DNA from 2 places in the Streptococcus sp. HN38 genome. Region 2 is predicted to be linked to the other one. Evidence: predicted binding sites of a transcription regulator. Region 2 holds the regulator's gene; the other holds the start of a gene.
The links. Region 2 encodes NrdR, which represses ribonucleotide reductase genes. Its sites were predicted from a motif close to ACACNATATATNGTGT; they were not measured.
Positions count from the first base shown of each region.

Region 1: the regulator NrdR is predicted to act here: its motif matches at 4,801-4,816, upstream of nrdD (anaerobic ribonucleoside-triphosphate reductase).

Region 1 covers NZ_CP116604.1:2,439,044-2,450,898, forward strand. Annotated here, with positions in the region: gene PHA78_RS12015 (replication-associated recombination protein A) at 1-468, shown strand, start outside; RNA gene ssrS (6S RNA) at 541-734, shown strand; tRNA gene PHA78_RS12025 (tRNA-Lys) at 743-815, shown strand; gene nrdG (anaerobic ribonucleoside-triphosphate reductase activating protein) at 910-1,482, opposite strand; gene PHA78_RS12035 (GNAT family N-acetyltransferase) at 1,498-1,989, opposite strand; gene PHA78_RS12040 (5'-nucleotidase C-terminal domain-containing protein) at 1,991-2,197, opposite strand; gene PHA78_RS12045 (hypothetical protein) at 2,348-2,482, opposite strand; gene nrdD (anaerobic ribonucleoside-triphosphate reductase) at 2,574-4,745, opposite strand; gene PHA78_RS12055 (hypothetical protein) at 4,889-5,062, opposite strand; gene PHA78_RS12060 (DUF3021 domain-containing protein) at 5,096-5,536, opposite strand; gene PHA78_RS12065 (LytTR family DNA-binding domain-containing protein) at 5,533-5,976, opposite strand; gene PHA78_RS12070 (hypothetical protein) at 6,145-6,546, opposite strand; gene PHA78_RS12075 (hypothetical protein) at 6,561-7,109, opposite strand; gene mutS (DNA mismatch repair protein MutS) at 7,376-9,916, opposite strand; gene argR (arginine repressor) at 9,931-10,371, opposite strand; gene argS (arginine--tRNA ligase) at 10,478-11,855, shown strand, end outside.
Region 2 covers NZ_CP116604.1:1,943,982-1,955,836, forward strand. Annotated here, with positions in the region: gene PHA78_RS09465 (hypothetical protein) at 1-77, opposite strand, end outside; gene PHA78_RS12490 (hypothetical protein) at 79-417, opposite strand; gene der (ribosome biogenesis GTPase Der) at 485-1,795, opposite strand; gene PHA78_RS09475 (nitroreductase family protein) at 2,032-2,745, opposite strand; gene dnaI (primosomal protein DnaI) at 2,742-3,641, opposite strand; gene PHA78_RS09485 (replication initiation/membrane attachment protein) at 3,641-4,792, opposite strand; gene nrdR (transcriptional regulator NrdR) at 4,779-5,270, opposite strand; gene PHA78_RS09495 (AI-2E family transporter) at 5,342-6,472, opposite strand; gene PHA78_RS09500 (response regulator transcription factor) at 6,943-7,632, opposite strand; gene gndA (NADP-dependent phosphogluconate dehydrogenase) at 7,714-9,141, opposite strand; gene PHA78_RS09510 (YceD family protein) at 9,229-9,768, opposite strand; gene trxB (thioredoxin-disulfide reductase) at 9,778-10,695, opposite strand; gene PHA78_RS09520 (DUF4059 family protein) at 10,709-10,933, opposite strand; gene PHA78_RS09525 (DEAD/DEAH box helicase) at 10,951-11,855, opposite strand, start outside.

The sequences.
Region 1 (11,855 bases), 500 kb from region 2:
AGTCTGGCTCGTCGCTTGACGGTCATTGCCTACGAAGACATCGGCTTGGCCAATCCAGAGGCACAAATTCATACGGTGACAGCCCTCGAAGCTGCCCAGAAAATCGGCTTTCCAGAGGCACGGATTTTGATTGCCAACGTGGTCGTTGATTTGGCTCTTTCACCCAAGTCCAATTCTGCCTATCTGGCTATGGATGCAGCTCTGGCTGATTTGCGGAAAAACGGTCATCTGCCCATCCCAAATCACCTGCGGGACGGTCATTATGCTGGTAGTAAGGAGCTGGGAAATGCTATTGGCTACCAGTATCCGCATGCCTATCCTGAAAAATGGGTGGACCAACAATACCTGCCCGACAAGTTACTAAATGCGGACTACTTCACCGCCAACGACACCGGCAAATACGAGCGTGCCTTGGGCATGACCCAAGAAAAAATCAAGCATCTAAAACAAAACAAGAAAAAAAGTTGATACCGTTTTCATTTTTTTGCCGTTTTCCTCTTGATTTTTTCAAAAAATGTGGTAATATTAAATCATAAATAAGAACTGCTGTGGTATACGAATTCATACCTATGTGTTGACCGACTATTTTTGTATTACTAGGGAGACAAAGATCTTTTGGCAGTATGCAGGCTGGTACACCCAGAAGCAACTAAGTCAGAAACACGTCACCCACCTGCTTCTAGCGTGCGGGATCAATACAATCTTTGAATAACCGGTACCAATACAGCATTTTTATTTTTTACCTTCCTTAGCTCAGCTGGCAGAGCAGCGGACTCTTAATCCGTGGGTCGTAGGTTCGATCCCTACAGGGAGGATATTGGTTGATATGAGGAAAGTCTTGATTTATCAAGGCTTTTTCTCGTTTTTTGAGTGAATTTGTCAAAAAGAACCCTTTCACATTGTGAAGGGCTATTTTTTTAACTTATCCCACAGGACAACTCGTTTTTCCTGCAATGATTTCTGCACATCAATGATGCGTTGGTTGGTCGATCCTCTAAATTGCAACATGAGGTTGCGTTTGCTTTTGTCATAGCGGCCGTCTACGAGAATGTCCAACTGGCTAAGCAGTTCTAATTTGTCTGGCGTTTCCAGCATCAATTCTTCCCATGTGTAGCCTGTCCAAGACCAAATATCCTTGTCTGGCAATTCCGTCCGAACTCGCTTGACGAGGGGGAGGACGGTGCCTGTATTGAGAAAAGGCTCCCCACCCAAGAGGGTCAGCCCCTGCACATAGGGCTGGGCCAAGTCTGCTAAGATACGGTCTTCCAGCTCCTTGGTGTAAGGAATCCCGGCCTTGAAGGACCAGGTGGCAACATTGTAACAGCCTGGACAGTGAAAGAGGCAGCCGCTGACATAGAGGGAGCACCGCACGCCTTCGCCGTCCACAAAGTTAAAGGCCTTGTAGTCCATAATCCGTCCCTGACTGAGTTCCTCACTCTTCCACTCGCATGGTTTGGGATTGTTCCAGGTCTGCTCCGTCATAGCTGCCTCCTTCTTTTAGCCAATCCAGTAACGTTCTACTCCTTCGCGGACGTCTTCTAGGCTACCGCCACAAGCCACAATCGTACGACGACTAGCTTGATTGTCTATCGAGCAGGTCACGAGGACTTTGGAAATATTTTTGGTTGCGGCTTCCTGCAAACCTAGTCGCAACTGGTCCTTGGCATAGCCCTTTTCTCGCTCGGTCGGGCGAATGGAATAACCGATGTGACCGCCTTTATTGAGCAGGAAATCGTTGAGCCGTAGGCGTAGACTGAGAAAACCAAGGGCTCGACCTGTCTGGTCAAATGACACATACTGAATAGAGGGAACAAATCCTTCTGGCAGGTTGATGCCTGCCTCATAGTCTTGATTTCTCAAAATCCAGTCTTCAAAGTCGACCTCTTTGGAGATAAAGCCTCCATCCATAGCAGAGCCTGCCGTTTCAAACTCCGCTAGCATGTCTAAAATCGTATCCTTATCCGCTATAGTTGGTCTTCTTAATTCCATTCTAGTCTCCATATTGTCTTTTGAAAAAATCGCTGATAATGTCCGTATCCAGTCCTAAGTCCTGCACAATTTCTGCCTTGTGGAAATCGTCATAGTTGTCATTACCGCTCCAAACAAAGGAATTGGTCACAATCTGATAGACCCTATCTGGCTCGACAGCTCTGCCATTGACCAAAAGATCCTCACCGCTTTGGACAATGCCCCACATCTGAGGGTGGAGACCTGTCTGTAGGTCGGAATCCCCTTTTTCTCATTACCATCCCGAATGTTCGCAATCAGTTGCGCCTTCTTTGGAAAATTCTCCATGTAGGAATGCATATCATTGGTATGGAGAATACTAATATCTGTATAGTCCATACTATTTTTTCTTATTTTTTGCTTGTTTGAGCAATTCCTGCACACGCGCTTTTTTATCCTGCTTCACATTAGAATTCTTCTCATGATAGCGTGTCACCAGGGCCTTCCCCTTAGCGTCTAATTGATATTTTCCCATTGTTTTCTCCTCTTTTTTATCTCTTGTTCGTTTATAATAAACTTCCACAGCTAACTGGAACTGTGGAAGCTCTACATAGTCTGTTTATTACTTATAAGCTCGACCCATTCATGTGTTTCACACGCGCCGAAATTTCCTTGTGACGGCCTTTTACCATCGGACGGGCCTGTGGATTGCCTAGATAACCACAAGTTCGTTTAACAACATCCACCGACTTAGGATCGCTATTCCCGCAACTTGGACACTTGAAGCCACGCTCCGTCGGCTCAAAATCACCTTCAAAATCACAAGCGTAACAATGGTCAATCGGAGTATTGGTTCCCAAGTAACCAACACGGTCATAAGCATAGTCCCAAACAGCTTCCAAGGCCTTTGGATTTTGTTGCAGTACAGGGTATTCACAGTAGTGGATAAAGCCACCGCTGGCACCCGCCTCCACATAGACCTTTTCAAAATCCAATTTTTCAAAGGGAGTCGGATTTTTCCGCACATCGTAGTGGAAGGAGTTGGTGTAATACTGCTTGTCGGTGATATTTTCAACCAGACCAAACTTGTCCGTATCCATTCGGCAGAAGCGGTCTGTCAGGCTTTCAGATGGTGTCGAATAAACTGAGAAATGATAACCATATTCATCCGACCAATCTTCAACCAAGGCTTTCATTTTCTTGATAATATCCACCGTGAAATCTTTTGCCTCTGGGTTGGTCTCCCATTCGCCACCGTAAAATACTGTTGCGACTTCATACAAACCAATGTACCCCAAAGATACGGTTGCTCGACGATTTTTAAAGACTTCATCTACTGCGTCTGTCTTAGCCAAGCGTTTTCCGAATGCCCCATATTGATAGAGAATTGGAGCATTGGCCGGGGTTGCCTCTTTCACTCGTTCCACACGATAGATCAGGGCATCCTTGGCAATGGCCATACGTTCTGCAAAGATTTCCCAGAACTTATCCTTATCTCCAGCGGACTCCATGGCAATCCGTGGCAAATTGACGGTTACGACACCTAGGTTCATACGACCAGATGTCACATCCTGGCCATTTTCATCCTTCCAACCTTGAAGGAAAGAGCGACAGCCCATTGGTACCTTGAAGGAACCTGTCAACTCAACAATCTTATCATAAGAAAGCATATCTGGATACATACGCTTGGTCGCACATTCAATCGCCAATTGCTTGATGTCATAGTTTGGAGAATCTGGCTCCAAGTTCAAGCCACGCTTAACTGTGAAAATCAGCTTAGGAAAGATAGCTGTACGACCTTCTCTCCCTAGACCCTTGATACGAATGTTCAAAATCGCTTTTTGAATTTCTCTCTCAAACCATGATGTCCCTAACCCAAAACCGAGTGAGGTAAAGGGTGTTTGTCCATTGGAAGTAAAAAGGGTGTTGATTTCATACTCCAAAGATTGCATAGCGTCATAGATGTCTTTTTGCGTTTTAGCACGCGCATATTCTTCTTGCTTGTCTGCTAATACCCAATCCTTGGCGTCTTTCAAATGCTTTTGGTAGTTGAGCTCCGCATAGGGCGCCAAAACTTCATCGATACGGTCAGCTGAGCAACCACCATATTGACTAGAGGCCACATTGGCAATGATTTGTGAAATCTGAGCCGTAGCAGTTTGAATTGATTTTGGACTTTCTACATCCGCATTTCCTATCTTGAAGCCTTGTGCCAACATACCTTTGAAATCAATCAAACAACAGTTGGTCATTGGTGTATAAGGGCTGTAATCCAAATCATGATAATGGATGTCCCCTTTTTGATGAGCATTGGCCACATGAGCTGGCAATAATTTGAGACCGATAGACTTTCCGACAATACCTGCTGTCAGGTCCCGCTGGGTGTTGAAAACATCCGCATCTTTATTAGCGTTTTCATTGACCACAGACTGGTCCTTGCTCAGCAGCTTATGAATTTCAAAATTAATATCGGTAGCCTGATGACGGCGAAAATCACGGCGTGTTCGGTATTGAATATAAAGCTCCGCCAAATCATACAAATGGGCTTTTAACAATTCCTGTTCAACGACCGTTTGAATTTCGTAAATTTGAACATCTTTCTCAAATCGGCGACCAATTTCAGCCAAAACAGCTTCTAATACAATTTTTAAACCTGCCTCTGAAACAGGATGTTCTAATTCTTGGTTTGCCCGCCGAAGAGCAGAAAAAATCTTATCCTGGTCAAAGGATACTGTCCGTCCATCACGTTTCAAAACCAATAATTCTATACTCGGTAAGACATTTTCTTGCACATTCATCTGACAAACCTCCAAAATTCTTCACTTCTATTAGTGTAGCACTTCACAAAATAAAAATCAATATCTTGTGTAAAAAAATATAAAAATAGAAAAATTACACTAAATATAGACTTCGTTTCTGAAAAACAAATGAAAACAAGAGCCTATTCTGACTCTTGTTTTCTAGTCCATAAAAAGTACAGGTTAATAGCACAGGCCACTAAAATCACAGCAGGCCAAAGCAAATTTAACAAAGGAAGTTTACCGACATTGTAGGCAATATAGAGAGTATTCCACACCACTCCCAAGCTATAAACAATCGTCAAAATAATTTTCATAAAACACTCCAACAAAATGATAGTGCTATTATACTACAAACGACCATTGATGTCCTTTATCTGCCGCTCCATTTTCCGATAATTTAGGAAAAAGAGAGAAGCGTAAATCAAGACAAAGATAAACCAGAAAAAGAGAAGAGCCCCAAGTTTCACGGGAAACCAACCAGCCAAAATGCCCAGCGGTGTGAAGCCTAAAGCTGTGATGCAAAAATGCGTTGCTATCATTCGTAGAAGGCTCCAATCCTGTTCAAAAATCGTGTCTGCCAGCTGGAACAAGAGACCGATTGCCGCCCAAATAACTACACAAATCAACATGACGGTTACTTGACTAAAGTTGCTCAGGTAGTAAGCCCCCATGGTTGAAAAGGGATTTAGAGGAAAATAGGTTCCCTGTCCGAAGACGGCTGATGTGATAATGGAGATAATGGTTCCGATAGCGATGCCTAAACTGGCTGATAAAATGTATTTTTTCATAGTCCTAACCTTTCTTTGATAACTTTTAGATAGCGACGGGATGAGTAGGTAACTGATCCGTTTTTCATGACCAGTTTGACCAGACCGTTGGAGGTCAGCTTGAGGTGGTCCAGTTGCTTGATGTGAATGATTTCCGACTGGGAGATTTGTAAGAAGTTTGCTGGTAAATCTTCCTTGACCTGATACAAGCGTAGGTTGGAAGTATAGACATTTTCTACTGTTTCCACTTGCAAGAGCCTATCTTCTAGATATAGCCTGACAATCTCTTCATGCTCCAAAAGATAGACCTGCTCCCCTTTTTTGACTGTCAGCCTAGATGTCTGCTTGTCTAGGTTTTGAACATAGGCCACCAACTGTGTAATCTGCTCAGACATAGCCTGTGCTTCAATAGTCACTAAGTCTTCCAAAATTTCTGGTGATATAGCTAGTTTTACTTTCATATTCTCTCCCTTCTGTCCCTATTAAACACCATTTCTTAACTGGTTTCAAGGGCTTTTGACTATGTGGTCATATTCCTAAGCTAAACGGCAAAAAAGCCAGAACAGCTGTCCTGACTTAGTCTGTTATATCAACATTTTTTATGCGAGGAACCAAAAACCTCTGGAGCTTTACTCTTCAAACTCATCTAGCCCATCGAAGGCTCCGCTTACCTTCAACTGCTCCAAATCTTCTAAGGACAGACTGGCATCCGACCTATCCACTGCCCGTGTGACTTCTTCATAGTAGCGACGAGCCATCTTCTCAATAAAATCACGAGGATAAGGGTAACGATTAGTCGCAACCCACTCTTCCAACCAAACCGTTAATTCCTCAAGAGGTTTATCCTGTTGGAAGAGAAAATACTGCATGATGTCACTGGCCTGCTCATCATCCAAACCCAGATGATACACATACCAGCTAATCGGAGCAAATTGCGGATTTTGCCTTTCTAGTTCAGCATATATATCCAAAACCAATTGTTCCAATTGAAACAGTTTATCTGTAATATATTTTGTATCTTTTGAATCCATTGTAGCTATTCTTCCTAAACTAATACACTTAATATCCCACGAACTCCTGCAGCCAATGTTCGAGCAGACCAATTATCTAATCCTGACGCTACTAATCCGTTTATGATTATCTGCTCAATTTGATATAAACCACCATCAATTGTTTGATCAATTACTCTTAAAGGACCTGTGATATACTGTAACGCATGCCCAAATCTTACTGCGGCTTTTCGTCCAAGTACTTTTCCTACCATATTCGTAAGAAACTGTCTGTTTCTGAGTATCCATTTAGCGATAACTCGTGCACTTTTTCCTGCACCAACCCTAGAATTATCACTGTATGCATTTACACTATATCCTTCTTTTCTAGCTAAATCTCGTATTTGCTTATACTGTGAATTACTAATATAAAGACTTCCTGTTTTGCTTACATAGTCATTATATAAATCAATTATAGGTTTCTCATCAGCCACCGCAACTTCAGCTGCTTTAACACTATCTACATTCACAATCGTAGCACTCAATATGTTAAATAGCATGATAATTACTGTAAATAAATTAAAAATACCGAGCTTTTTTTTCATATGTTTTATCTCCTAATCAGAATAGAATTATAGAATCACCCTAAAAATTATAGCGTTTTAATATTTTAGAATTCTGTTGATTTATCACTTTGCAAAAAACAATTAAAATTTCAATTTTTATAAAAACATTATCTTAATCACAAATGTATCGATACAAACATATTCTATATCACTTATTCATAAAAGACAATTTTTTTATTTAATCACCTTCCAATCGTTCGTTTTTTGACCAAAAAGCCAGAACAACTGTCCTGACTTTCATTGTCTTATATTTTTTTCTTCAACTCCGCCACAGCCATCATGACTTCCATTGGGGTCATATTGTAGATGTCTAGTTTTTCCAGTTCATCGAGGACTGGGTGAGAAGGCGTGTCTGCGAAGAGGTCGATTTGACCAGACGGCTCTTCCACAACTGTCGGAACTGGGTGAGTTGGTGCAGTAGGGGCTTGGTTTTCAAGCGTCTGCAAAATCCTATCCGCCCGCTGCAGTAGTTCCTCTGGCATTCCCGCAATCTTAGCCACATGAATCCCGTAGGACTTGTCAGCTGGGCCTTGTGCAATCTTGTGGAGGAAGGTGACTTGGCCGTCCTTCTCCAAGGTCGACACATGGACATTCTCTAAGTGTTCCAAGGTCTGGCTAAGGTCTGTCAACTCATGGTAGTGGGTAGCAAAGAGAGTCTTGGCTCCAATCTTGTCGTGGATGTACTCGATGATAGACTGGGCCAGGGCCATACCGTCATAGGTGGCCGTTCCACGTCCAAGTTCGTCAAAGAGGATGAGCGACCGATCTGTCGCCAGACGGACTGCCTTGTTGGCCTCCATCATTTCCACCATGAAGGTCGACTGCCCACTGACCAAATCATCCGCCGCACCAATCCGAGTGAAAATCGCATCGAAAATCGGCAATTCAGCCTGATCCGCAGGCACATAGGAACCCATCTGCGCCATGATGACAATAACCGCCAACTGCCGCATATAGGTAGACTTACCGCTCATGTTTGGACCAGTAATCAGTTGCATATGCGTATCCGTATCCAAATGAATGGAGTTGGGAATGTAGGTCTGCTTGCCCATGACCTTCTCCACCACTGCATGACGTCCACGGTCAATGGTCAGTTCTCTTTGATCTGTAAAGCGTGGACAAACCAAATGTTGCTGCTCCGCCACAACTGCAAAGGCCTGCAAAACATCGATGGTTGCAATGGTCCGAGCTAACTTCTGCAAGCGACCGATATACTTCTCAACCTCTTGGCGAATCCGCATGAAAATCTCGTACTCCAAATTAGCAGACTTATCACGCGCCTCCAACATCTGCCCTTCGATTTTAGCCAATTCTTCCGTACCATAGCGCTCCGAGTTTTTCAAGGTCGCCTTACGGAAGAAATGACTAGGCACATTGCCCAGATTGGAATTGGTCACATGGAAATAGTAGCCGTCTTTTTTATTGTAATCAATCTTGAGATTGTTGATACCAGACGCTTCACGCTCCTTGGCCTCAATCTCCGCAATCCAGCCCGCACCCTCACGCATGACCAGACGGTACTGATCCAGCGTTTCATCAAAGCCCGTACGGATGATGTTTCCATCTGTGATGGTCCCTTGAGCTTCTGGGTCAATAGCAGAGCTGATGAGAGCGTGCAGTTCTGGGATTGGGTCCAATCCAGCCACCAGATTGCCTAGAGCAGGCTCATTGATTTGTAGCAAGATATTCTTGATTGCTGGGATATTTCCCAGAGTCTGAGAGAGCTGCAAGAGATCCTTGGGCATGGTTTTTCCAAAAGACACTCGGCTGGCCAAACGTTCGATGTCATAGACACCTTTTAAAGCCTCGACCAAGTCACTCCGTTCAAAGAAGTAATCCAGAAAAACCTGAACGACAGCCTGACGATTCTCAATCCGCTTAAGGTCAATCAAGGGACGATCAATCCATGTCCGCAATAGTCGCATACCCATGGCTGTCTTGGTTTCATCCAACAACCAGTACAAACTACCATGCTTCTTGCCTGTCCGACCATTTTCAAGTAAGTCCAGACTAGACTTGGTAGCATAGTCCATTTGCAGATAGTTCTTGATTTCATAGTGGACCACCTTTTGCAAGTGGCTCAGATCTCGCATCTGAGTCCGATGTAGGTAGCTGAGGAGTTTACCTGCCGCAGCCTTTTCCAAGTCTGTCAAGGAGTTATCAATCAATTGGACATCCTCTGTCACCTCATCTTCAAAAGAGAGCAGGAGGTTCATCTGGTTCGAAAAGACCTGCTCTTCTTCCTCAGATAAAGCATAGCCTATGACCAATTCACGCGCCCGTAAATTACGAATTTCACCACAAAGACTAGTAAAATCATCCAAACTAGTCACAAAAAACTGACCTGTTGACACATCCATATAAGAAAGTGCGAACTGCACTCCCTGACGGTCAATCGCAACCAAATAGTTACTGTCTGCTCCCATTTTGGACGAGTCTGTTACCGTACCAGGAGTAATGACCTGTACTACTTCCCGCTTGACCACGCCGACTGCCTGCTTAGGATCTTCCATCTGCTCGGCAATTGCGACCTTGTGCCCCAATTCAACAAGTGTGTCGATATACTGTTGTGCCGCGTGATATGGTACCCCCGCCATAGGAATCGGATTCTCCGCATTTTTGTTGCGACTGGTCAAGGACAATTCCAAAATCTGTGCCGCTTCTACCGCATCTTCATAAAATAATTCGTAAAAGTCACCCATACGAAACAGCAAAAAAGCATCTGGATACTGTGCTTTTATATCCAGATACTGCTGCATGCCTGGAGAAATTTTTTCTGTTGCCATTCTTTCTCTCAATTCTAATTCAAGTAATAATTTATTTCAGCCTCAACCTGTTTGGCAGCCTCCTCGTCTCGACAAATGACCAACAAGGTATCTGCACCTGCCAAGGTTCCTAAAATCGACTTTGGCTTTTCAGCATCGATAATATTGGCCATCAAGGCCGCTTCTCCCAGTTCTGAATGAAGGACCAGAATAAAACTAGCCCTATCTACTTTATACGCATATTGTGCCAATAATTGGATAAAATTCACGCGCTCTTCTTCGATAGCTAAGGAATAAAATGAACGCCCATTTTCATGAATTTTTATCACTCCCAACTCACGTAAATCACGAGACAAGGTTGTCTGGGTTACCACTACCCCTCGAGCCTCCAAACCTTGCTGAATATCCGTTTGTCGCCCTATTTTTTCTTGACGAATCATGGCCTTTATTAAATCATGTCGTCCTGCTTTATTCATCATTTTACCTCAAAATGTATATTTATAGAAATATTATAACACTTTTCCCCGCTATTAGCCTAGAAATGTGTTAAAATAGAATCAATAACTTTGGAGGAAATCCTATATGAATCAAAAACAAGTGATTGCAGAAAGATTGGCTGCCATCCTTCCGAGTTTGGAAGTGGAAGCTATCTACAATCTGCTAGAAAAACCAAAATCATCAGAAATGGGCGATATTGCCTTCCCAGCCTTCTCACTTGCTAAAGTGGAACGCAAGGCTCCACAGGCTATCGCAGCGGACATCGTTGAAAAACTCGATACAACTGGCTTTGAGAAGGTTGTAGCTACCGGTCCTTACGTCAACTTCTTCTTGGACAAGGCTGCGATTTCCCACCAAGTCTTGACAGATGTTATTACTGAAAAAGACCAATACGGTAAACTCAACATTGGTCAAGGACGCAATGTAACCATCGACATGTCTAGCCCAAACATTGCTAAACCATTCTCAGTTGGACATTTGCGCTCAACCGTTATCGGTGATGCCCTTGCTAACATCCACGAAAAGCTTGGCTACAAGCCAATCCGCATCAACCACTTGGGGGACTGGGGTAAACAATTTGGTATGTTGATTGTTGCCTACAAACTTTGGGGAGATAAAGCTGCGGTCGAAGCAGATCCTATTTCGGAATTGCTCAAACTCTATGTCCGTATCAATGCTGAGGCGGAAGAAAAACCTGAGTTGGACGAAGAAGCACGCCAATGGTTCAAAAAATTGGAAGACGGCGACCCAGAAGCGCATGAATTGTGGCAATGGTTCCGTGATGAAAGCTTGGTCGAATTCAACCGCATCTACGACAAACTCGGCGTAACATTCGACAGCTATAATGGCGAAGCCTTCTACAACGATAAGATGGACGAAGGTATCCAAATCTTAGAAGAAAAAGGACTTCTTCAAGAGTCTAAAGGTGCCAAAATCGTTGACCTTGAAAGCTACAATCTGCCACCAGCCCTCATCATGAAAACAGACGGTGCAACACTTTACATCACACGTGATATGGCAACAGCTATGTACCGCAAACGCACTTACGACTTTGTGAAAAGCATCTATGTCGTTGGCCAGGAGCAAATCAACCACTTCAAACAGCTCAAGGCTGTCTTGAAAGAAATGGATTTCGACTGGAGCGACGATATGACCCATATCACCTTCGGTCTGGTTACCAAGGACAAGAAAAAGCTATCCACTCGTAAAGGCAATATCATCCTACTCGAGCCAACGCTGGACGAAGCCATTTCACGCGCCCTTACTCAAATCGAAGCTAAAAACCCTGACCTTGAAAACAAGGAAGAAGTGGCACACGCAGTTGGTGTCGGCGCTGTTAAGTTCTACGACCTCAAAACCGACCGTGACAACGGCTACGACTTCGACCTAGAAGCTATGGTTTCCTTCGAAGGCGAAACAGGTCCTTATGTACAATACGCATACGCCCGCATCCAGTCTATCC
Region 2 (11,855 bases):
AAGGGAGGGTGTTTCTTTTCATCGAAGTCTGCTAGACCAGTCAAAAACTCAACTAGTAACTCACCAAAAAATTCCATACTAGCCTACCTTTCTTACCCGTCGATAATACTTGGTTCGTCGAATCATCATCTTGATAGCCTTAAAGGAAAGTAAGGTTAGCATACTAGCCACGAATAGACAAAAAAGGAATATCACAACCAATGGCTGTTTATACTGATGATAGACCATAATTGAACCACCAGTAAAGGCGATAAAATAGGATGCCAAAGTCACAAAATTGAGCCAGATGCAAGCTACTAGTCCCAGCCAATAACGAAAGCCGAAAGGTTTATACTGACTGTCTTCATAAAATACAAGAAAAAATGATGAAAAAGACAGCAATATCAAAAAAGAACGCCAAATCGGAACCGCTACCATACCAACACCTCCAAGTCCATTCTAGCATATTTACGAATAATTGCAAAGAAAAAAGAGGTTACCCTCTTTATTTCCGTTTCCGTGCAATCAGATGAATCGGTGTCCCTTCAAATACAAAGGCCTTGCGGATTTGATTTTCCAAGAAACGCATATAGGAGAAGTGCATGAGCTCTTCTTCGTTGACAAAGACCACAAAGGTCGGTGGCTTGGTCGCAACTTGTGTCGCGTAGAAAATCTTGAGACGTTTCCCCTTGTCAGTCGGTGTCGGGTTAATGGCAATGGCGTCCATGATAACATCGTTGAGAACAGCCGATGGAATACGGGTATTCTGACTTTCACTGATGGCCTTAATCATCTCAGGCAACTTATGCAAGCGTTGTTTGGTCAAGGCTGACACAAAGATAATCGGTGCGTAAGACAAGTATTGGAACTGGTCACGAATATCGTCTTCCCACTGCTTCATGGTATGGTTGTCTTTTTCAAGCGTATCCCACTTGTTGACCACGATAATCATTCCCTTACCAGCTTCATGGGCAAAACCTGCGATGCGTTTGTCATACTCACGAATGCCTTCTTCTGCATTGATAACCATCAATATGACGTCCGAACGTTCAATGGCACGCATGGCACGCATAACAGAGTATTTCTCGGTATTTTCATAGACCTTACCAGACTTGCGCATCCCTGCAGTATCAATCATGGTAAATTCTTGACCTTCTGGGTCTGTAAAGTGTGTATCAATCGCATCACGAGTCGTTCCAGCAACAGGCGACGCAATCACGCGCTCTTCACCCAAAATAGCATTGATAAGACTGGATTTCCCAACGTTGGGACGACCAATCAAGCTGAACTTGATAATGTCTGGATTTTCTTCTGCTTCTTGGACCGGAAGATTTTCAATGATAGCATCCAGGACATCCCCTGTTCCGATACCATGTACAGAAGATACTGGATAAGGATCACCAAGACCGAGTGAATAGAAATCGTAGATGTCATTACGCATTTCTGGGTTATCGACTTTATTGACAACCAAAATAACTGGTTTGTTGGTCTTGTATAAGATACGCGATACGTACTCATCCGCATCGGTCACACCTTCCTTGCCTGATACGACAAAGACGATAACATCCGCTTCATCCATGGCAATCTCAGCCTGATGCTTGATTTGCTCCATGAAAGGAGCATCCACATCATCGATACCACCTGTATCAATTAGGGAAAACTTGCGATTGAGCCACTCACCAGTAGCATAAATACGGTCGCGGGTCACACCTTCCACATCTTCTACGATAGAAATGCGTTCCCCCGCAATACGGTTAAATAGTGTTGATTTACCAACGTTGGGACGGCCAACGATGGCGATAGTTGGTAGAGCCATAGCTCCTCCTCTTCTAATATAGTCGTTTTCGTTTATCTTTTATTACGTCGACGCATGAGGAAACTTCGTTTCCCTATTTCCAACTTCAAATAATGTCATCATTATTTGAACTCGCTTTGCCGTACTCCAGTACTATCTGCAGCTTTTGATGTGAACTTGGTTCACTTTATCTCCAATCTCAAACTGTCTCCCAGACAGTTTGAGCGAGTACTAAAAGCAAATAAAAAGACTATAACTTACAATAGTTTATTTTTTTCTAATACAGCCCTCGTTTCAGGCTGCTCTGGCTGACCAAACTGGGCAACCATACGCTCAGACCAGGTTTCTGTCTGACGGGCACCTGCATAGTCTGTCTGAACTTGGTCGTAGGCTTGGATTACTTCCACGCCTTGCTCCACATATTCTTCCTGAAAGACAATGGCTTCGCTTTCCAAACGTGGTTTAACAGGATGGTTTTGGGCTGGTCGACCCAGGGCAATGCAGAAAATTGGATAGGTATAGTCTGGTAAGTTGAACAGCTCTGCTATTGCCAAGGCCTTATGGCGAATCATACCGATAAATACGCCACCGTAACCTAAGCTTTCCTCTGCCAAGAGGGCGTTTTGCCCTGCTAGGCTCGCATCAACAGAAGAAATCAGGAGATTCTCTGTTCCTTTGGCATCAAAGTCTGAACCATGGAGTTGAGCCGCCTTGCTGGCACGATTATGGTCGCCCACAAAGAGTAAAATAGCCTGAGCCTGCAAGATAGCTGGCTGGGGCACCAAATCATAGAGAGCCTGTTTTTTCTCCTCCGACTGCACCACAATGATGGAATAAGACTGGAAATTCTTCCAGCTAGACGCTGCCCGCCCCGCTGTGATAATAGCTTGTAAATGTTCCGCCTCAATGGGCTCTTCCGTAAAACGACGGACGGAAGTATGGTTCAGCATCAAATCAATGGTTTCATTCATCGGCGATTCTTTCCTTTCAAATGCAAATCGCGAGCCAGATAGCGAATCCGCTCCATAACCCGTTTGGCCTGCCAGGTCTCATCACCAGACTTGCCAGAGGCGAAATGACGCTCCAAATCATCAAAGGAGAAATTGGACGTAAAGAAGGTCGGCAGATTTTCCTGCATACGGTATTGCAGAATGACCTGTAGAACATCGTCACGTACCCACGGACTATGTTGCTCCGCTCCGATGTCATCTAGCACCAAGACTTGAGCCATCTTAATTTCATCAATCCGCTCCTTGACAGAACCATCTTTGATAGCATTTTTTATATCGACAACAAAGGTCGGATAGTGGAGCATGGTAGTTGATTGAAGATGAGTTTTGGATAACAAATTGGCTAAATAAGCCATCAAATAACTTTTACCAATACCGAAATTGCCATAGATGTAAAGACCTTTTGGCTTTTCTTCAAAACGTTTGACAAAATCCGCAATGGCTAACATGACTTCCACACGATTTTCATCGCTCTTATCAATATCCGCCACGGTTACATTTTTCAAACTTGCCGGCATATTGATAAGCTGGATACGGTTCTTGATAGCTTCCAAACGACGGTATTCGACCAATTCCTCTGTCTCAAGATAGGACACATCCGCATAGCCCTCATTCATAACCAAAACAGGTTGATACCCCTTGGCAATATAGGATTCATCCTGTTTGACAAAGAGGTCACGCTGACTGATATATTCCAAAAACTTAGAAATGGAGAGGGTGATTTCCTGCTGGGTCAAACCTTCTTTTTTGATAAAAGCAGCGACTTCAGGATCACTCACTATCTCCTGATAGAGTTGCTGATAAGATTTTGGACTTGGATTGGTTGTTTGCGACAACCTGTCTTGAACTGATTTCATCAGCTACCTCCTTTGTTTTCCATTTCTTCTAATTCACGATAAAGAGCCGCCAGCTTGGCTTGACCTTCCTGCGTTTGTCCTTGCTGAACCTCTTCCTTACTCCACTCAGGCACATTGGTTTTGGTTTCTTGCTTGGGTTTACTTTGTGGCTGACCTGTCTTCAACTCTCTTAGGTAAAGAACAGCTGCCTCTGCACTGCCAATTCCCTTGTAGGAAAAATCATTGCCCAATTTCATGGCATATTTTTCATTGAGATTGGCTGAGTCCACCTTGTTAAAGGTATAGAGGACCAAGACATTGATGACTTCGTCAAGCATACCCAAATTGGCCAAATCCGTCAAGCATTTTCGTTCTGTTGCGGTCACCGCTGCCTTGCGTTGCTCCTTGATAAAGGACAGGAAGGTTAGGCTGGATTTTGATTTCGCTTCACGAACAATTGCTTGTTCTTGGGCAGTGAGGTTGGCGCTTTCTGTTGGCAATGACTGACGTGACTGCTGCAAGCGTTTGGTCGAGATGGTCTGTCCAATAGCTGTTGCTTTAGCCTGCCGATAGGTTTCCAACCAGGTCCACCCTGCCTGCTCTGCTATGTAACTAAGCGCAATAACATCCTCAGCTTCATCCTGAAAAAGAAGCTTATCTTTAGCCATTAATGCCTTGAAGGCAGACCAGTCAAAATCATGTTTCGGTTCAAAAACAACTGGAGCCTGCCCATCCATAGTAAAGACCTGAGAAAATGTTTTTGAGATATTTTGTTCTTGATTGGGTTGATGAACAAGTAGATTCTCCATGCTTGACTCCCCAATCTTCCTTGCTAACAAGTTCTTATACAAGGGTTTCGCTAGAAAACTTTTTACGGTCAGAGGGGCTTGTAGCGCCAAACCTGTTAATTCATCTGCACGATAGAGTTCTAGGAGCCCCATGGCAGTCAGAACATCCAGAGCCTTCTCCAAACGATTCATCCCAAAATCCATGTGATTGAGAATGACAGTCCATTTGTAACGTCCTTGCCCTTGATCGGCAAAACTATAAAAGTAATAATAAAGCGCTAATGCATCAAAACCGATAATCGGCTGGTAGCATTGGCTAAGACTGACAATATCAGGTGTAAACGGGCTGATTTTTATATAGGCAAATAAATCATTTGGTTTCATCTTTTTTTCCCGGTTTTACCTTACTTCCTTTGGAAATCATCTGCTTAAGCAAATTTTCTAGCTCTCCAACATCTTTGAAAGAACGATAAACCGATGCAAAACGCACATAGGTGATTTCATCCAATTCGACCAATTCTTCCATTACCAAATTCCCAATGACATCGGATTCTATTTCACTATCACCTTGTGCTCGAACCTTCTGTTCAATCCGATTCACCACTTCATCAATATCATCGGTTGACACAGGGCGCTTTTGAGCAGAACGAATAATCCCATTGAAAATCTTTTCACGTGAAAACTGCTCTCTAGTTCCGTCTTTTTTTACAACGACTAGAGTTTTCTCTTCAATCCGTTCATAGGTGGTAAAACGTTGACCACATTGGTCGCAGGAACGACGACGACGGATGGTATTGCCATCTTCAGCCTGACGACTATCAATGACACTTGATTTCAAACTCTGACATTTTGGACAACGCATACTCTTTCTCCTACATAAACTTTATCACTTCAGTATAGCATAAAAATGACAAAAATAAAAGAAAGCGAGAATTACTCACTTTCTACCAATAATTCATCTTGCTTCTTCAATCGACTGGCAACCCATTCACGAACCAAGCGGTAGACAACCGCAAAAATTGGGGTAAAGAAGACCATTCCAAGCAAGCCAAACAAATTACCACCAATCAAGGCTGCAGCCAGGGTAAAGAGAGTCGGAAGACCAACTGATTGACCAACCACGCGCGGGTAAATCACATTCCCTTCAATCAACTGAAGAATCTGGAAGAGTACGATAGACCAGAGTGCCAAGAGCGGATTTTGTACCGCCACAAAGAGAGCACTAATCAAACACGCTGAAAAGGGACCGATATAAGGTACAAATGATAGGACCCCAGCCAAAATACCAGCCATGCTGGCATAAGGAATTCCTGAGAGCGAATAACTAACAAAGACAAGTGTCCCAATGATACACGCCTCAACAATCTGACTCATCAAGAATCGGTCATAGGTATCAACAATAACTTCTCCAATATAGTTCACTACTCTGACAGCCTTCTCTGGCAAGGTAGCCTGCAAGAACTTTCTCGTCATCGCCTGCAAGTGTTCCTTGCTCCCTAAAATCGCTAGAGTGAAGAAGAAAGCCATTATCAACGTCATAGTGTTCGAAAAAATCCCCGTCACATTGGACACCAAGCCAGATAAAATCGGTGTAACCAAACTTGAAATAAGTGTTAAATTCTTCAACTGATCCAAAAAGCTGGCAATCTGGTCTCCGATTTGTCCCGACAAAAGACCATTTGATTCAAGAAAATTAGTTAGGGCATTTACCGATTTTGGAATGGCTGTGCTACTAACCGAAACCAGTTCTGAAACAGTCGTCACCAATGTAGGAAGAACAATCACCACCAGTCCCGTCACAATTAAAGCAAATCCAATTAATACTCCAACAATTGCCAAAGACCGCTTGGATTTCTTTAAAAAAGAAATTTTTTCAAACTGATCTTCTAATTTTTTCATGGGAACATTGAGAATAAAGGCAAAAATAGCTCCAATAAAAAGCGAATTCATACTGCCTAATAATTGTTGAATAGCCCCATAAATACTAGACCAGTTGAGAACAGCTAACAATGTCGCTCCAGATAAGAGTATTAATATGACTTTTTCTTTAAATGATGTATTCATAACTTTTCCATTCTTACTTATTGGCTACTATTTTATCACACGCTTATAGAAAAAGAAAGAGGGGCTGGACAAAAAGACCAACCTCTCTTTTCAAAGTTCGTGTCAACATCTCAGCGCAGTGGTTGATTGGGTTTAACAGTCCAGTGGACTGTTAAAGGTTGGAGATAAGATTTGCGAAGCAAATCTCAGAAATTCGCGTTTCACACTCAAAATCTGACCTCTACGACTGATGCGAACAGAGTTCGCTTCATCTCCAACCTCAAACTATCTCCCAGACAGTTTTGTAGCGAACTTTGTTCGCTCTATTTCCAACTTCCAACTGTCCCCCAGACAGTTTGAGCTGTGCGGGGGTGGGAGTGAAACAGTCTGGGAATAGACTGTTTCAGCTCGACAACTAGAAATAAAGACTTGTTGACGAACTCATTTTTGAAAAATAGAGTTCTTTCTCACTCCCTCCTCTCTACTCTAAATCAATCGCGCATGGCATATCCGACACCACGAACTGTTTTTATATATGAATCTTGATGTGGCAAATCCAGTTTACCACGTAGATAGCGAATATATACATCGACGACATTGGTCTCAGAAGCCGCTTCATATTTCCAAACACGCTCAAGAAGTTGTTCTCGACTAACAGGCTCTGGGCTATTCATTAAGGTCGCCAACAGATCATACTCTCGGCGGGTCAAATTAATCAATTCATCACCTCGAGTCACTGTTCGATTTTGAAAATCAACCTTCAAATCACGATAGGCCGCATGCATGTGAACCTGTTTACAATTATTATCAATAAAGTCACGACCACGAAAAATCGCAGAGATTTGCTCCACTAAATCACTGATGACAAAGGGCTTCACTACGTAGGAAACAGCATAAGAGAGGACTTCTTCCCCATATTGACTAACTTCTGTCGGCTCAACTACCACAATCATGACCGTGGCTGGTTTTATCGCTAATAGTTCTGTAGCCAATTCCTTGCTGGACATGTCTGAAAGCTGAAAACTCATCAGAATCAAGTCAAAATCCGTTTCATGTGCCAAGGACATAGCCTCTTTCCCTGTCGATGCATAATCAACAAGATAGTCTTTTTTCTGCAATTCCATGGAAACAAAATGCGAGAGATTGCGTTCTTTACCAGCAATCAAAATTTTCTTAGCCATTATCCATCCTTTTCTATTCTTTCAAATGGTGTAGGAATCGTATTATGACTAGAAAGAAGGGCGCTTCCACGCCCATCTTTTCTATTTTGATTCGCTATACCAGTCGTAATGGAAGATTCCTTCTTTATCTTTACGGTTATAAGTGTGAGCACCAAAGTAGTCACGTTGTGCTTGAATCAAGTTCGCTGGCAAGTTTTCAGCACGGTAGCTATCGAAGTAGGTAATAGCTGCTGAGAAAGTTGGTACAGGAACTCCTGCTTGAACTGCCAAGGCAACAACATCACGAACTGCCTGTTGATACTTAGCTGTTACATCAAGGAAATACTCATCCAAGAGCAAGTTTGCCAAGTCTTCATCACGTCCGTAGGCATCTGTGATTTTTTGCAAGAAGCGAGCACGGATGATACAACCTGCACGCCAGATTTTTGCGATTTCACCAAATGGCAAGTTCCAGTTGTTTTCTTTTGATGCTACGCGCAACTGTGCAAAACCTTGTGCATAAGACATGATTTTTGAGAAGTACAATGCTTGACGGATTTTTTCTACCAATTCAGCCTTGTCGCCTTCGTATGCAAACGGAGCTGGTTTTGGAAGGACCTTGCTTGCTGCCACACGCTCATCTTTGTAGGTTGAGATATAACGAGCAAATACAGATTCTGTAATCAATGACAGTGGCACACCCAAGTCAAGTGATGATTGACTTGTCCACTTACCAGTTCCCTTGTTACCAGCCGCATCCAAAATGTAATCAACGATTGGTCCATCTTGACCTTGATCGTCTTTACGTTTCAAAATATCTGCTGTGATTTCAATCAAGTAGCTATCCAATTCGCCTTTGTTCCACTCAGTAAAGATGTCAGCCATTTCATCAACAGACAAACCGAGCAAGTGTTGCATGAGGTCATAAGACTCCGCAATCAATTGCATGTCGCCATACTCGATACCGTTGTGTACCATTTTTACGTAGTGACCAGCTCCATCTGGACCGATATAAGTCACACATGGTGCTCCATCTTCTGGTGCTTTTGCTGAAATTTCTTCCAAGACATCTGCCACCAATTCGTAAGCTTCTTTTTGACCACCAGGCATGATAGATGGACCTTCAAGGGCTCCTTTTTCACCACCAGATACACCTGTACCGATGAAGTTAATACCTGAGTTTGCCAATTCTTTTGAACGACGGATAGTGTCTTCGTAGAAAGTATTACCACCATCGATCAAGATGTCACCTTCATCCAAGTGTGGCAAGAGCGCTTGAATGGTTGCATCTGTACCAGGACCAGCTTGAACCATAAGCATGATGCGACGTGGTTTTTCGATAGATGCCACAAAGCTTTCCACATCGTAACTTGGTACCAAGTTTTTGCCTGGATTGCTTGCAACAACATCTTCTGTTTTATCAGCAGAGCGGTTGTAAATAGCTACTGAGTAGCCACGTGATTCAACGTTAAGTGCAAGGTTGCGGCCCATAACGGCCATCCCTACAACACCAAAATTTGCTTTAGTCATTTGTTTACTCCTCTAATTTGTATCCCTTTCATTATACACCGAATGGGGAAAGTTGACAAGAATTTTCAGATAATTTAACTATCCAAACTATTCTTCACTATCAAACAAGCCCTGCAATTGAGCAAAAGGACTATTGGCCTCTTTTTTCTCTTGAGCTTTTTGTTGAAAATCTTCCTCAGTCATTAAAGCCCAAGCTTGACCAGATGGCAGTTCCTGTCCAGCTTCTTCTTCAGGTGTCAAGACTTTGATTGGTATAGCCAGTAAAATATTATCTGCTACACTCTCATCAAGGACAATGTGGTCATCTTCTACTACCAGTACCATATCCTCATCAATCAAATCTTGTTCTTTAAGAGCTGCTTCATTGGCAACAAAGAGTTCATTGACCTCTTGAACTTCATGTAACAGGACAGGTTGCAGAGAACGACTGGATGCCAAGGTAATATCGTAAGTCATCTGATAATCCAAGAAAAAGAAACCTGACTCAAAGCGAACATTTCCACTTACTTGTACAGGCGACAAGCCTAGAACTTCACCATTTCGAGCCTGCAATTCTTCCTGCAAGTCCAAGGTTTTCTCAAAGGAAATTCCATCTGGATTTTTCTGAATGTCGTAAATATGAAACATTGTATTCCCCTATTCAGCTAGTTCTGTGATGTAGTTATAGACTTCCTGACCAGCAACTGCACCATTTCCCACAGCAGTCGCAATCTGGCGCAGTTGATTTTGGCGAATATCACCGATAGCGTAAATACCTGATTTGCTGGTTGCCATCTTTTCATCTGTAATAATCCAGCCAGACTCATCCGTAATACCCAAATCGGCAACCGAATCCGTCATCGGATCCAAACCAACATAGATAAAGACACCACCGAAATCAAGTTCACTGACTTCTTCAGTTTTCACATTTTTGATAACCACGCTTTGTACACGTAAGTCGTCGCCCTTGATTTCTTCCACTACGCTATCCCAGATAAAGTTGATTTTTTCATTGGCAAAAGCGCGGTCTTGAATGACTTTTTGAGCACGAAGTTGGTCACGGCGGTGAACAATGGTCACAGATTCCGCAAATTGTGTCAAGAAGAGGGCTTCTTCGACCGCAGAATCACCTCCGCCAACTACCAAGAGTTTTTGACCACGGAAGAAGGCACCGTCACAGACCGCACAATAGGAAACGCCGCGACTATTGTAAGTATCCTCACCTGGAATACCTAACAAGCGATGTTTTGCCCCCATGGCTAGAACGACTGTCTTTGTCTCCAAAACACCATCCTCAGTAATCACTTTCTTAATTTGTCCTTCTTCTTCAATACGGACTAGGGTGCCAAAAATATGGTCCACACCGAATTTTTCCAAGGGTTCAAACATTTTTTCAGCCAAGGCTGGACCTGAAATATGGTCATAGCCTGGATAGTTTTCAATTTCCGCGGTATTGTTCATCTGACCACCATAAATACCACGTTCCAAAAGAGCTACCTTTAAATTGCTACGCCCTGCATAAAGAGCTGCAGTCATCCCCGCAGGACCCGCACCAATTACAACTGTATCGTACATATACTTTTTCCTTCTACGCTTTAAACATTAATAAGATTCCCACTACTCCAAAGGCTGCAATGGGAATTGTCATCACATTAATCATCAACAAATCAAACAAGAAATCTTGTCGTTCTTGCAAGGTTTTATCCACACCCTTTGTCGCACGCCAGATAAACCAGACCAGACTAGAAGTGATAATCAACAAGGAAGCTATTAGCAATCCTTGTAAATAAAAACTTAGAATGTTTTGTAACATCTTTTTCCTCGATTACTTTAAAAGGTTTGACGCTTGGCTTTACGTTCTGCACGACCTTTTGCACGCGCTTCAACTCGCTTGGTCTTGCGACGTTTTTCATCAACAGCCCATTGAATTTTCTTCTTGTAGCCTGGTTTGACTTTTTTCTTTTTCTTCTTGACCAAGCCAATCATTTCCAAATCCAGTTTTTCGCGCGATTTTTCACGGTTGGCACGGCGATCACGGTCGTAGGTATCAACAAACTCCCCGTTTTTCATTTCTTTTGGCAAGAATTTGATATTGAGCTTTTCTAACTCTCGAATATCTGCATCATCACTTGGCTGATAGAGGGTAATGGCAATACCCGACAAACCATTACGACCTGTACGCCCTACACGGTGAACAAAGAAGGAAAGGTCTTGAGGAATTGCATCATTGATGACATGACTGACGCCCTCAATATCAATCCCACGTGCTGCTAAATCCGTTGCAACAATGTACTGATAGTCCAAGTTCTTCACTTGGTTCATCATCCGCTTGCGCTCACGTGGAGGAATATCCCCATGAATCTTTGCGACACGAAGACCATTCGCAGTCAAATAGCTATGCAATTCATCTGCACGTGTCTTTGTATTGACAAAAATCATGGCCAAGTAAGGTTGCATGAGCTTGGTTACTTCCAAGATTTGAGCATTACGGTCACGCCCCTTGGTTGAAATCAGCCAGTTTTCAATGGTATCTGAAATGACCGTATGGGTCTTGATTTGTTCCATGACTGGATTGGACAAGTATTTTTTCAAAAACGGTTGGAGTTTCTGCGGAATGGTCGCTGAAAAGACCATAAATTGTAAGTCTTTTGGCAGGCTGCCAGCAATCTTATCAACTGTTTCCAAAAAGCCCATGTCCAAGGTCATATCTGCCTCATCAACCACAAAGGTTTTGG